One region of the Dankookia sp. GCM10030260 genome, then DNA from elsewhere that is predicted to be linked to it. Evidence: riboswitches for the same ligand, from Rfam matches in the RefSeq annotation. Region 1 holds a riboswitch; the other holds the start of a gene.
The links. A riboswitch is a leader RNA that binds a small molecule or an ion and turns the genes downstream of it on or off. The one in region 1 is predicted to bind cobalamin.
Positions count from the first base shown of each region.

Region 2: linked by a shared signal. The riboswitch ahead of ACFQS7_RS06070 (TonB-dependent receptor plug domain-containing protein) and the one ahead of metE (5-methyltetrahydropteroyltriglutamate--homocysteine S-methyltransferase) in region 1 are both predicted to bind cobalamin.

Region 1 is NZ_JBHTDE010000004.1:298,041-305,224, reverse strand. It holds gene ACFQS7_RS17065 (M10 family metallopeptidase C-terminal domain-containing protein) at 1-725, opposite strand, end outside; gene ACFQS7_RS17060 (hypothetical protein) at 867-2,075, shown strand; gene ACFQS7_RS17055 (peptide chain release factor 1) at 2,188-2,331, shown strand; gene ACFQS7_RS17050 (acetyl-CoA C-acyltransferase) at 2,442-3,644, opposite strand; gene ACFQS7_RS17045 (PaaI family thioesterase) at 3,807-4,274, opposite strand; gene ACFQS7_RS17040 (TlyA family RNA methyltransferase) at 4,306-5,064, opposite strand; cobalamin riboswitch at 5,183-5,412, shown strand; gene metE (5-methyltetrahydropteroyltriglutamate--homocysteine S-methyltransferase) at 5,468-7,184, shown strand, end outside.
Region 2 is NZ_JBHTDE010000001.1:1,250,711-1,257,894, reverse strand. It holds gene ACFQS7_RS06085 (CaiB/BaiF CoA transferase family protein) at 1-937, shown strand, start outside; gene ACFQS7_RS06080 (enoyl-CoA hydratase) at 934-1,737, shown strand; gene ACFQS7_RS06075 (exopolysaccharide biosynthesis protein) at 1,919-2,602, shown strand; cobalamin riboswitch at 2,688-2,903, shown strand; gene ACFQS7_RS06070 (TonB-dependent receptor plug domain-containing protein) at 3,046-5,025, shown strand; gene ACFQS7_RS06065 (YnfA family protein) at 5,076-5,402, shown strand; gene ACFQS7_RS06060 (TetR/AcrR family transcriptional regulator) at 5,399-6,034, opposite strand; gene ACFQS7_RS06055 (hypothetical protein) at 6,274-7,059, shown strand; gene ACFQS7_RS06050 (arylsulfatase) at 7,085-7,184, shown strand, end outside.

The DNA of each region.
Region 1 (7,184 bases):
GTCAGGTTGGGACCATAGAGATACTGCGCCGCGGCGATGTCGATCGTCATCGGGCTGGCGGGGTAGAGGCTGGCGACGGTCCACTGATAGGCCTCCGGCGTGCCCGTCACCGTCACCACGCCGGCATTGGCCGGCGAGGCATAGGCCAGGATGCTGTACGCCATGGTGGCTTCCCCGGCCGGCAGCGTGTCGGCGCCCTCGAAGGGATGCTTCAGGCCGATCGCGTGGCCGATCTCATGCGTCAGGGCGTAGCGGCCATAGCCACCTGCTGCCTGCGCATCGAGCCCGGCATCGGTCGAGAGCCAGACATCGCCGCCGCGCGCATAGGGGGCCGGGGCGACGATTCGGCCATCGGCATCGACCGCATAGGCATGGTCAGGGAACCAGGTGAAGCCGCCATAGCCCATGTCGCTGCGGCCGAAGCGGATCGCCCCGCCCTCCCCCGCATCGGCGACCGCGGCGAAGTCGATGCCGCAGACCTCGGCCCAGGCGGCCAGCGCCTCCGCCGTGGCGGCCTGCATGGCCGGATCGAAGGCAAGGAAGCCGGGATGGTCGGCCGCCTGTTCGTAGCCCGGCAACGCCTGCATGAAGCTGTAGGTTACGCTCACCGGATCGCCGATGCCGGCCGGCGCGGCGGCTAGGCTGCCGGCGGCGGCCGGGAAGTTCCACCGCGCCGCCAGGCCGCCGGGCTCTCCCACCCGCAACAGCGCCGTCATACCCGCCATGAAACGCCCTATCCCCAGCGGCCGGGCGGCCGCACCACGACAACGTATGCTGAAGTCGAGTGTTCCGGCTAACGACGTGCCCTTGACGCCCGTCAAGAAGGTCGGGAAAGGTGAACCGCACGCGGAGTGTGAGACGCAGCCATGCCCTTCGCCGATCCCCGGTCCGACCACCCGCCGCTGGATGCCTTCTTCGCCCTGTGCGGCGAGGGCCCCTGGCAATCGCGCGTGGCGGAACTCGGCCTGCGCATGCAGCCCGGCTCTCTCAGCGGCCGCGCCGCGCAGCAGCGGCATGGGCTGGAACTGGCGCTGTCGCGCCTGTCGGATCCTCGGGCAATGGCCAAGGCCGGCCTGGCGGAACGCCGCTTCTGCGCCCTGGCGCAGGATGCCGTGGCGCTGGCCGCCGGCCTGCCACCGGCCGGCCGCGCCCGGCTGCAGGATTGCATCATGCAGGGCCTGACCGGTCCCGCCACGCTGATCCCCTTCTTCCACCTGCTGCGCACCGCGTCGCTGCTGCGGGCACGCGGCTTCACCGTCCGCTTCGACGGGCTGGCCGACGAGGCTCCCTACGACCTGCTGGCCGAACGCGGTGGCGCGACCGCCGAGGTGGTGTGCGAGAGCGTCTCGGCCGAGGAAGGCCGTCCGGTCAACCGCGGCGACTGGTGGGCGCTGGTTGATGCGATCAACCCTGAATTGCAGACCTGGCTGGCCGCCCATCCCGGCCGGTATCTGCTGAAGATGACGCTGCCGGACGGCATCTCCGGCCCCGACCAGCTGGCCGAGTTGCAGCAGCGGATCAGCGCCATGCTGGTCGCCGAGAAGCGCCAGGACAGCGGCGCCCAGGCGGTGCTCAAGCTCGACCCTCTGATGCTGGCCGGCGCCCAGGCGCAGGACCGGGCCGGCGGCGGCCTGCCGGCCCGCCTGCGCGCACAGTTCGGGCCGGAAGCCCATCTGGCCGTGACCACCCAGCCGGGCAGCGGCAGCGTCTTCGCCATGGCGGCGCGGGCGGGCCGGGAGAATGCGATCGCCGCCGCGGTGTGCCGCCGTGCCGCGCTGGCCGCCGAGACGCGCCTGACCGGACAGCATCCGGGCATCCTGGCGGTCTTCCTCGACGACCTCGACCGGCTGGACTGGCGCGCGCTGCGCGGCGAGCAGTTGGAGCTGGAAGGCGCGGTGCGCCGCTTCCTCACGACCCCGCCGGCGCGCCGGGTCGTGGCGGTGTCCTGCACCTCGCGCTTCGAGATGTTCGGGTCGCCGGAGGCGGTGGTGGAAGGCGAGCTTCGCTTCCGCAACCAGAACCATGCCGCAGCCAAGCATCCAGGCCTGGCGCCCGCGATTCTCTCCTCCGTGTGACACGGGACACGCCGCGTTGCGCAAGGCAACCGGCGTGTTTCAGCCACGTTTCTCCGCAGCTTCGATGGACGCTGCCGCTGACGCCGCGGCCAAACCGGGAGGACGGGGTTGCATGACTGAGCGTGAGTTCCAGGCCAAGCTTGCCGAACTGGACCGGCTGCTGAACGACCCGGAAATCCGCATGGACCCGGACCGGGTCTGGGCCCTGTTGGCCGAGTTGAGCGCGCAAGAATTGGGCGCGACCGCCCGCGCCTGACGAAAAGGCCGGAGAGAAGGTATTCTCCCCAGATCCTTCACCTGTTTCTGTGGGTTGGCACCCGCCGTGTGGCTGGGCAGGGACTATTTCTCCCTGCCCACGCCCGCGTTTCAGGCGACTTCGAACAGGCCCGCGGCGCCTTGGCCGCCACCGATGCACATCGTGATCACCACATATTTCGCGCCGCGCCGCTTGCCCTCGATCAGGGCATGGCCGGTCATCCGCGCACCGCTCATGCCATAGGGATGGCCGACCGCGATGGCGCCGCCATCGACATTCAGTAGCTCGCCCGGGATGCCGAGCTTGTCGCGGCAATAGATCACCTGGCAGGCGAAGGCCTCGTTCAGCTCCCAGAGACCGATATCGCCGACCTTCAACCCATGCTGCTTCAGCAGCTTCGGGATGGCGAAGACCGGGCCGATGCCCATCTCGTCCGGGTCGGTGCCGGCCACCGCCATGCCGCGGTAGATGCCGAGCGGGTGCAGGCCGCGGCGGGAAGCCTCGACCTCCTCCATCAGCACGCAGGCGCTGGCGCCGTCCGAGAGCTGCGACGCATTGCCGGCGGTGATGAAGCGGCCTTCCTTGACCCGTTGGCCATCCTTGAACACCGGCTTCAGCGCGTTCAGGCCTTCCAACGTGGTGTCGGCCCGGTTGCCCTCGTCCTTGGCCAGGGTGACCTGCTTGTGGCTGATCTCGCCGGTCGCCTTGTCCTGCACCGCCATCATGGTGGTCATGGGGACGATCTCGGCCTCGAACCGGCCGGCGGCCTGGGCTGCGGCGGTGCGCTGCTGCGATTGCAGGGCGTATTCGTCCTGCGCGTCGCGCGGGATGCCGTAGCGGTCGGCGACGATCTCCGCCGTCTCCAGCATCGACATGTACAGTTGCGGGACGTGCTGCTCCAGCCAGGGGTCGCGGGTGCGGTGGCGGTTCATCTTGTCGTTCTGCACGAGCGAGATGGATTCGAGCCCGCCGCCGACCGCGACCTGCATGCCGTCCACGATCACCTGCTTCGCCGCGGTGGCGATGGCCATCAGGCCGGAGGAACATTGCCGGTCGAGCGACATGCCGGGGACGCTGTGCGGCAGCCCGGCGCGCAGCGCGCATTGCCGGGCGAAATTGCTGCCCTGGCTGCCCTGCTGCAGGGCGGCGCCGAGGATGACGTCCTCGACCTCGCCGGGCTCGATGCCCGCCCGCTGCACCGCGGCGGCGATGGCGTGGCCGCCGAGCGCCTGGGCCTGGGTGTCGTTGAAGGCGCCGCGATAGGCGCGGCCGATCGGGCTGCGCGCAGTGGAGACGATGACGGCGGTGCGCATTGGTTGTGTCCTCCCTTGGGGTGAAGGCCGGGGAGGAGAAAGCATTTCCTCCCCAGACCCCACCTTTGCTTTCTGTGGGTCGGCACCTGCCGCGTGGCCAGTGCCGGCTCGGAAACATAGATGCGGGGGCTTGGGGAAGAATACCTTCTCCCCCAGCCTTCCTTAGTTGCTGCCGAGGATCTTCCAGACCCCATCGGCATGCGTCAGGACCTTGTCGCCCTGCATCAGCATGCCACGGATGAAGACCACGCTGCGGGTCGCCCGCAGCACCTCGCCGCGGCCGATGATGAGCTCGCCCAGCTTGCCCGGCGCGATGAAGTGGTTGTTGAGCTGCACGGTCGTCACCGGCTTGCGCCCGGCGGCTTCCCAGACCGTCATGCCGAGCACGTCGTCGACGAAGCTCATCAGCATGCCGCCATGCACGACGCCGCCGATGTTGAGGTGGCGCTGTTCCGGCAGGAAGCCGTACTCCCAGCCCTCGCCGGCGCGGCGGGCGAGGAAGGGGCCGATCATCGCCGGATAGTCCCGGGCCGGCACCGCCTTCCAGCCGGCGGCCTTGAGGTCTGGGGCGATGGCCTGTTCGGCTTTCAGGTCGGGGAAGCGGCGTTCGGGGGGCGCGATCTCGTTCATGCCCTCGATATAGCGGCAGCCGCGCCGGCCGTCAGGCGGCCTTGTGCGCCGCAATGAGGAACTCGCGATTGCCCTCCGGTCCCAGCAGCGGGCTGGCCTCGACCCCCAGCACCCGCCAGCCGGGCAGTGCGGCCCACCAGTCGGCGATGCGGTGGCAGACTTGGCGGTGCACGTTCGCGTCCCGCACCACGCCGCCCTTGGCAACGGCCGGCCCGACCTCGAATTGCGGCTTGATCAATGCCACCGCCCAGCCGCCGGGCGCTACCAGCGCCAGCGGCGCCGGCAGCACGGTGCCAAGGCCGATGAAGCTGGCATCGCAGACCAGCACCGAAGGCGCGTCCGGCAGGTGTTCCAAGTAGCGGGCATTCACCCGCTCCATCACCACCACCCGCGGGTCGTTCCGCAGCTTCCAGGCGAGCTGGCCATGCCCGACATCGACGGCGAAGACCTTGGTTGCGCCATGCTGCAGCAGCACGTCGGTGAAGCCGCCGGTCGAGGCGCCGACATCGATGCAGATGCGGCCCTCGGACGAAAGGCCGAAATGCGCGATCGCGTGCGCCAGCTTCACCCCGCCGCGGGAGACCCAGGGGTGGTCCTGGCCACGCAGCTCGAGCGGCGCACCGGCTTCCAGCACCTGGCCCGCCTTCTCGATCCGCCGCGTGTCGGAGAACACCTTGCCCGCCATGATCAGCGCCTGCGCACGGGTCCGGCTTTCGACAAGGCCGCGATCGACCAGCAGCTGATCGGCACGGACCCGGCCAACTGCCCGTGGTTGCTTGTGATCCGGCATGGGTGGGCTTCTAGCGCAACCCGGCCCAGCAGGAAATCGCGGCCGCGGTGGCCGGCAACGGCCAGTTGGTCTCGCGGTAGCGTGACCAGATGCAAGTTGTCGCCATTTGGATATGCACATATCCTTATGGCATGCCGGTCCCGTGCGAACGGGTGAAAAGGGAACACCGTGCGGCGCGCTGCGCCCAGTCGGTGGCTGCCCCAGCAACTGTCGGCGGCGAGCCGCCGGTCCAATGCCCGTGAGGCCAAACCTCGGGGGCAGGCCACTGCGCGGGTGACCGCGTGGGAAGGCCGGGCCGGCGGCGGCGACCCGCGAGCCAGGAGACCTGCCGGCATCGGCGACCCGCACCGGGCGCCGCAACCCTACCCCCGGGCTGGGCGCACCGGGGGCGGAGTGCCGACGCATGACCATCGCCGCCAATCTCGGCTTCCCACGCATCGGGCCACGCCGCGAGCTCAAGACCGCCCTCGAAGCCTTCTGGGCCGGGCGCAGCACGGAGGACGACCTCCGCCGCACCGCCGCAGGCCTGCGCGCCGCCAGCCGCCGGCTGCAGCAGGGCGCCGGCATCTCGCATATCCCGGCGGGCGACTTCGCGCTCTATGACCATGTGCTGGACACCGCCTGCGCCTTCGGCGCCATCCCGCCCGGCTATGGCTGGTCCGGCGAGGGCCCGGCCTCGCTCGCGACCCGCTTCGCCCTGGCGCGCGGCGCCCGCGGCACGGCGGCCGAGCAGGCGGCCGGCATCGCTGCGGATGCGCCGGCGCTCGAGATGACGAAGTGGTTCGACACCAACTACCACTACCTCGTCCCGCCGATCGCGCCCGGCACCCGCTTCCACCTGACCGAGAATCCCTGGGCCGAGGCGGTCCGGGAAGGTCTGGTGACAGGCTGCCGTACCCGGCCGGTGCTGCTGGGACCGGTCTCCTTCTTGTTGCTGGCGAAGCCGGCGGAGGGCGGCGACCCGCTCGCCCAGCTTCCGGCGCTGCTGCCGGCCTATGCCGAGGCACTCCGCGGCATCGCCGAAGCGGGCGGCTGCTGGGTGCAGCTCGACGAACCCTGCCTGGTGACCGACCTGCCCGCCGGTGGGGCCGCGGCCTTCGAACTCGCCTATCGCTGCCTGGCCGAGGCCGCGCCGGGGCTACGCCTGCTGGTCGCAACCTATTTCGGCGGGCTCGGCGACAATCTCGGCCTGGCCTGCCGCCTGCCGGTCGACGGGCTGCATCTCGACCTGGTCCGCGCACCGGAACAACTGGCGCCGGTCCTCGCGGCGATGCGGCCGGAGCAATGGCTCTCGCTCGGCCTGGTCGATGGCCGCAATGTCTGGCGCCGCGACCTGCGCGCCGCCTTTGCCCTGGCACAGCAGGCAGCCGCCCGGCCCGGCGGTGCCCAGCGGCTGATGGTCGCCCCGTCATGCTCGCTGCTGCACGTGCCGCACAGCCTGCGGGACGAGACCGCGTTGCCGCGCGTGCTGCGCAACGCGCTCGCCTTCGCCGAGGAGAAGCTGGCCGAGGTGGCGCTGCTGGCCCGCGCGCTGGACGAGGGCGAGGCGGTGGCGCGTGGCGCCTTCGCCGAAAGCGCCGCGGCCCTGGACGCCCTGCGCGCCGACGGCGCCGACCCCGCGGTCGCGGCGCGGCTCGCCGCGGCGACGCCGGCGATGGAGCAGCGCGCCAGCCCCTATCCGGAACGCGGCGCCCGGCAGCAGGCGCGGCTCGGCCTGCCGCTGCTGCCGGTCACGACCATCGGCTCCCTGCCGCAGACCGCCGAGGTGCGGGCGGCCCGCGCCCGCCTCGTCCGCGGCGAGACCGGGGCGGCGGACTATGCCGCGACCATGCGCCGGCTGATCGCCGAGGCGGTGCGCTGGCAGGAGGAGGCCGGGGTCGACGTGCCCGTGCATGGCGAGTTCGAGCGCAACGACATGGTCAAGTATTTCGCCGAACAGCTGCCGGGCTATGCCTTCACCAGGCATGGCTGGGTGCAGTCCTATGGCAGCCGCTGCGTCGCGCCGCCGATCCTGTGGCGCGACGTCTCCCGCCCGGCGCCGATGACGCTGGACTGGACGACCTATGCGCAGTCGCTGACCGCGCGCCCGGTGAAGGGCATGCTGACCGGGCCGGTCACCA
Region 2 (7,184 bases), on a different contig from region 1:
GGCGACCGCGGACATCCTGGTCGAGAACATGCGGATGCAGGTCAAGCACCGCCTGAAGATCGCCTATGACGACCTCAAGGCGATCAACCCGCGGCTGATCTACGCCTCGATCTCCGGCTTCGGGCAGACCGGGCCCTATTCCAAGCGCGGCGGCGTCGACCAGATCGCGCAGGGCATGGGCGGGCTGATGACCATCACCGGCGAGCCGGGGCGCGGGCCGATGCGGGTCGGCATCCCGATCAACGACCTCACCGCCGGCAACCTGCTGGCCATGGGGATCATGATGAAGCTCTACGACCGGGAGCGCACCGGCCAGGGCGGCTATGTCCATACCTCCCTGCTGGAGGCCCAGGTCTTCATGCTGGACTTCCAGGCCAGCCGCTTCCTGATGGACGGGGAAGTGGCGGGACAGGCCGGCAACGACCACCCCGTCAACATCCCGATGGGCGTCTTCCCGACCACCGACAAGCCGATCAACATCGCGGCGTCCTCGCCCAAGCTCTGGACCAATTTCTGCAAGGCAGCCGGCCACGAGGAATGGCTGGAGGTCGAGGAGTGGAAGACCAACGGCGGCCGTTCGCGCGACCGCCAGCGGATCAACGCGGTGATCGCCGAGGTCACCCGGCAGCATTCCTCCGACTACTGGATCGACAAGCTCGAGGAAGCCGGCATCCCCTGCGGCCCGGTGAACAACATCCGCGAGGTCTTCGAGGACCCGCAGGTGCAGCACCTGGAGATGGCGATGCCGATGCGGCACCGCACCCGCGGCGACATCAAGGTCGTGGCCCAGCCGGTGAACATCGAGGGCGTCGAGACCGGCTTCTACCGGGACATGCCGAACCTCGGCGAGCACAACGACGAGATCCTGGCGGAAGCCGGCCTCACCGCGGAGGAGATCGCGGATCTGAAGGCCAAGGGAGCTTTGGGCGGGGCATGAGCAACATGGAATTCGCGGACGGCAAGATCCTCGCCAGCGTCAAGGACGGCGTCGGCCGGGTGGTGTTCAACCAGCCCGAGAAGCGCAATGCCATGTCGGTCAACATGTGGGAGGGGATGGGCGCCGCACTCGACCTGTTTGCCGAAGACAGCAACGTGCGCTGCGTCGTCCTGGCCGGCGCCGGCGACAAGGCCTTCGTCTCGGGCGCCGACATCAGCCAGTTCGAGAAGGTGCGCAGCAACGCCGATGCGCAGCAGGAATACGACCGCGTCACCAGCGCCGGCCGGTTGAAGCTGTCGCACTATGCCAAGCCGGTGATCGCGCAGATCCGCGGCTTCTGCATGGGCGGCGGCCTGGGCATCGCGATGTCCACCGACATCCGCATCGCCTCCGACGACAGTCAGTTCGGCATCCCGGCGGCGAAGCTCTCCATCGCCTACGGCTTCGACATGGTGCGTGCCCTGGTCGACCTGGTCGGCCCGGCGCATGCCCACATGATCCTGATGACCGGCGAGCGCTTCGGCGCGAAGGAGGCCGAGCGGATCGGCCTGGTCAACAAGGTCGTCCCGGTCGACCAGCTGGAGGCCGAGGTCGACCGGCTGACCGCGACGCTCGCAAGCAACGCGCCGCTCTCGCTGACCACCAACAAGCAGACGGTGAAGGCGGTGCTGCAGGACGCGGCCGACCGCGACATGGGCAGGATCCGCGCCGCCATGGCCGCCTGCTTCGACAGCGCCGACTACAAGGAAGGCCGCCGCGCCTTCATGGAGAAGCGCAAGCCGGCCTTTACCGGGAGCTGACAGGATCGGCCGGCCCGCCCGGTTGGGGTTTCACCGAGATTCCCGGTGCATGGCGGGCCGCTTGCCCTTAGGATAGGGTAACCGTGACGGGCTCGAAAAGAAGGGCCGCATGGCGAGGCTTTTGGCGGTCCGGCCGCAGCGCGGTCGGGCCTGGACTGGGACGAAGGGTCTGAGACCGGGAATGGATGGGAATATCGAGGCGCCGATCGTTGCGGCATCGTCTACGCGCGATCTTGGGCCTGACCTCGGGCACGACCAGGGGCATGACGCCGCCGGCGCACCGATTTCCCGCATCGTCGCCGAAGTGGCGGCCCGCTTTCCCAATGAGCGCATCAGCCTCGGCGACATGGCCCTGGCCTTCGGCGACCGCGCCTTCGGCCTGCTGATCCTGCTGCTGCTGCTGCCCTCCCTGCTGCCCGGCATGGCCTCGGTCTTCGGCACGCCGGTGCTGATCCTCGGCGTGCAGATGGGGCTCGGCCGCAGCGTGCCGAAGCTGCCGGGCTTCATCGCCCGCCAGAGCATCAAGCGGGAGGACCTGCTGCGGCTCGCAGGCTCCTCTTCCAAATGGCTGCGCAAGGTCGAGCATTTCGTGAAGCCGCGGCCCGGCGTCTTCGTCTCGCCCCTGGGGGACAGGGTGTTCGGCTGGCTGATCGCCTATGTGGCGCTGATGCTGATCCTGCCCGGACCCGGCACCAACGGGCCGCCGGCCTTCGGCGCCATCGTCATGGCGCTCGGGCTGGTCGAGCACGACAACCGCACCACCGCCTGGGGCATCGGCCTGACCATCGGCGGCTGCGCCTTCGCCACGGCGGTGCTCGGCATGGTTTGCTGGCTTGGGATCAAGGCGCTGGGCTGGATGTTCTAGCCCTGTCGGCAGGCATGGCGACACAGCTTCGGCACGCAAGGCCCAAGCGGGCCAAGCCCCCTGCCCTCGGGCCGGCCCGGCTGCTACACCGCATCCATGCGCCGGTGGCCCGCAAGGGCTGAAACGGGAACGCGCGAGGCCGGAGCGATCCGGTCAGGCCGCGGCTGCCCTCGCAACTGTAGGCGGTGAGGTCCTGCCATTCGCCATTGCACCCTGCGGTGCGAGAAGGCGGCAGGACCGCGGGGGTCCCCGGACTCCCCCACCGTGAGCCAGGAGACCGGCCGGCGCAGAGTTGTCTCGCGCGTGCCGGGCGGGGTGCACCGGCGCACCGGATCACAGGCCTTCCGCCTTGGCGGGGTGCCTCCGTCTGCGGGAACGACGCCCGTCGTCCCGGCCCCATTCGGGCCGGGGCTCGTTCGTCAACGCCGCAGGGGGAACCCATCATGCGACGCATCACCCTGGCCCTGGCATGCGGCATCGCCGCATTGCCCTGCCTTGCCCATGCCCAGACCGCCCTGCCCGACACCATCGTCACCGGCACCCGCATCCCGACGCCGCAGGAGCGCGTGCCGGCCGCCGCCACCGTCATCACCCGCCAGGAGATCGAGGAGCGCGGCTACCAGACCCTGGCGGAGGCGCTGACCGCCGTCCCCGGCCTGCGCATCGCGCCGCAGGGCGGGCCGGGACAGCTCACCTCGGCCTTCCTGCGCGGCACCGGCAGCGGCAACGTCCTGGTGCTGATCGACGGCGTCCCGGCCAACGATGTCGGCGCGCCCACCGGCGGCTTCGACTTCGGCCAGGACCTGCTGTTCGACGTCGAGCGGATCGAGGTGGTGCGCGGGCCGCTCTCCTCGCTCTATGGGTCCTCGGCGATCGGCGGCGTGGTCAACCTGATCACCCGCCGCGCCGCGCCGGACCGCGCCTTCCAGCCCTATGGCGAGCTCGCCGGCGGCACCCAGAACACGCTGCGCGGCGGGCTCGGCGCCACCGGCACGGTGGGTGCCTTCGACTACCTGATGTCCGGCTTCTCCCAGTCCACCCGCGGCTCCAACGCCATGGCGCCGCGCTTCGAGGCCAATATCCCCGAGCGCGACGGCTTCCGCGGCGCCACCGGCACCGCGCGGCTGGGCTGGACGCCGCTCGAGGGCACGCGCTTCGAGGCGCTGCTGCGCTGGCGGGAGAACAAATTCGGCCTCGACAACGTCCCCCAGGACGACCCGAACTACAGCGGCCGCGACCGCCGCTGGGCCGGGCAGATCCGCGGCGAGACGAAGCTGCTGGACGGCGCCTGGACCACCGGGATGCGGGTCTTCTCGACCGAGCAGACCCGCCGCTACACCAACCTGCCCGACCAGTTCGATGCCTTCACCCGGGAGGATTCCCGCTTCCGCGGCACCCGCACCGGCCTGGACTGGGGCAATACCGTGCGGCTCCCCACGGCCGGGCCCTTCACCGACGGCGCGCTCGGCTTCGGCGTGACCCATACGCTGGAGGACGCGCGGACGACGCAGTCCTTCCCCTCCGATTTCGGCGACTTCACCAGCAACCTGCGCGCGCAGCAGCACACCACCGCCGGCTGGGCGTCGCTGCAGTACCGGCTGCTCGACCGGCTCGACCTCTCGGGCGGGCTGCGGCAGGACAACGTCACCGGCGTCGAGGGGGCCACCACCTGGAAGCTCGGCGCCGCCCTGGCGCTGCCGGAGCTGAATTCGCGCCTGCGCCTGACCGCCGGCACCGCCTTCCGCGCCCCCTCGCTGTTCGAGCGCTACGGCATCGGCAGCTTCGACGGCTTCCAGGTCTCGACCGGCAATCCCGACCTGAAGCCGGAACGCAGCTTCGGCTGGGAGATCGGCAGCGACACCGACCTGCCCGGCTTCGGCAGGGCTCGCTTCGCCACCGCGAGCTGGACCTTCTTCCAGAGCCGGGTGCGCGACCAGATCATCAACGTCTTCGGCCCGACCGGCAGCACCTATGCCAACATCAACCGCGCCAACATCCATGGCGCGGAGCTGGGGCTGACATTGCGCCCGGCGACCTGGCTGGAGACCACGACGGCCTGGACCATCACCGAGGCCTTCGACGCCGAGACCGACCGCCGCCTGCCGCGCCGGCCCGAGACGGTGGTGAGCCTGACCGCGCGGATCGTGCCGATGCCCAGGGTGGTGGTGGCGCCGACGCTGCTCTTCACCGGCCGCAGCCCGGAAGGCGCCTTCGCCAGCTACGCCAACGACGGCACCGCCTACCCCTACGCCCGCAGCAATCCGGCGGGGACGGTGGTGAACGTCACGGCCAGTTGGCAGGCCTTCGACCAGGCGGCGCTGTTCCTTGAGGCGCGCAACCTCGGCAACAGCCGGTGGGAGCCGGTGAATGGCTTCGTCACCCCGGGTCGGAGCCTGTTGGTCGGCACGCGCTTCGCGCTGTAGCGGCGGAGGCATGGCTGCAGCGGGCGATGCGGCGCGGTAGCCTGCGCCGCATGACCAGCGCCCTCGCCTATCTCCTCGCCGCGCTTGCCGAGATCGCCGGCTGCTTCGCCGCCTGGGCGGTGCTGCGGCAGGGGGCGAGCGCCCTCTGGCTGCTGCCCGGCGCGGCCTCGTTGTTCCTGTTCGCCTGGGCGCTGACCTGGGTGGAGGCGGATGCCGCGGGCCGCGCCTTCGCCGCCTATGGCGGGGTCTACATCGCGGCCTCGCTCGGCTGGCTCTGGGCGGTGGAGGGCCAGGCGCCGAGCGGCTGGGACCTGGCCGGGGCGATGCTCTGCCTGGCCGGGGCCGGCGTCATCCTGGCCGGCGCGGCGCGCGGCTAGGCGCGCGGCGACCGCGCCAGGATGTCGGCCTCGGCCATCGGCCTGGCCGCGACCTCCGCCGCATCGGCGACGCCGAGCGCCAGCAGCAGCATCCGCGCCACCGCCTCGGCATGGCCGGGCGCGGCCTCCCCGCGCAGCACCGAGCGCATGCCCATCAGCCCAGCACCCAGCACCAGGTCGTAGGCGACCTGCGGCGCGGCGACCTGGAACCGGCCGGCCGCGATGCCATCGGCGATGTCGGTGGCGAGGTCGGCCCGCATCGTCTCGCCCAGCGGCGCGGCGATCAGCGCGACGCGGACGATGATCCAGCCCCAGGTCGCATCGGCGGCGGCCTGCCGGATGAACAGCCGCACGGTGCAGGCGACCCGGTCGGCGGGATCGACCAGGCCGCGCAGCATGCGGGTCTCCGCCTGGATCCGGTCGGCAATGACGGCCGCCACGGCGATCAGCAGTTCTTCCTTGGTCTTGAAATAGTTGTAGAATGTGCCGCGCGCCACCCCGGCCTCGGCGATGAAGTCGCCGATCACCGGAGTATCGGGGCCGAGCCGGGCAAAGACGCGCATCGCCGCCTCGACCAGGGCCGTGCGGGTGCGCAGACGCTTGTGCTGGCCGATCTCCGGCCGGGTTGCCATCACGCTGTTGGACCGCCGACCATGGCTGGGAAGACATCGCGTATAGGACAATTCCGCCACGCGGTCGAATTCTGCTTGACGGTTCCGTCAATTTGACGAAATCGTCAATCCGTGGCGCAGGGCTGCGCCATGGCCCGCAACGCCGCCGCCGCCACGGCGCCCCCGCATCGGACGGGGGCACCCACCGGGCGGCCGTGGCGGCGCGGGCGACGGCATCGGGGATGGGAGCACCTGGGGGAATGGCCGGATATCGCGCGGTGACACTACGGTCGCGCCTGGCAGGCGCCGCACTCGGCCTGGCCCTCGCCGCCGGCCCGGCCGCGGCGCAGGACGCCGCCGCGCCGCAGCTTCGCCTCGACCTCACCCCCTATCTGTGGGTCGCCGGCCTCAGCGGCTCGCTGCGCACCCCGCTGCCCGACCGCTCGGGCCAGGAGGTCTCCGCCCGCTTCGGCGACGTGCTGGACAACCTGAACGCCATTCCGCTGATGGGCGCGGCGGAACTCCGCTACGGCCGCTTCGGGGTGACCGCCGACATCCTCGCCATCTCGGTCAAGGCCGACCTCAAGCCGGTCAACGGCCCGCTCTATGCCGGCGGCGACGTCCAGCTCACCCAGGTCATCGGATCGGCGCTCTTCTCCGCGCGGGTGCTGGACACCGGCGTGCACACGCTCGACCTCGGCCTCGGCGTCCGCGCCTTCGGGCTGTCGACCAAATTCTCGCTCGATGCCGGCCTGCTGCCCGGCACCTCGAAGAGCCCCGGCGCGACCTGGGCGGACCCGCTCATCGGCCTGCGCTACCACGTCGCCATCGCGCCGCGCTGGGGCGCGACCCTGGCGGCCGATTTCGGCGCCACCTCCTCGACCCAGCAGACCTGGCAGCTGCTCGGCACCGCCGACTACCAGATCGGCGAATCGACCGTGCTGCGGGCCGGCTACCGGCACCTCTCCTTCTCCTACGGCTCGGTCCCGGTGCATCAGAACATGCATCTCAGCGGGCCGATCGTCGGCGCCACCTTCCGCTTCTGACCGCAGCCTGCAGGGAGAATACGCCATGGACCGCAACAGCGAGACGACGCCCGCCGCCGGCGGCAGGACGCGGCGCGACATGCTGCTCGGCGGCGCCGCCTTCGCCGCCGCGGCGGGGCTCGGCG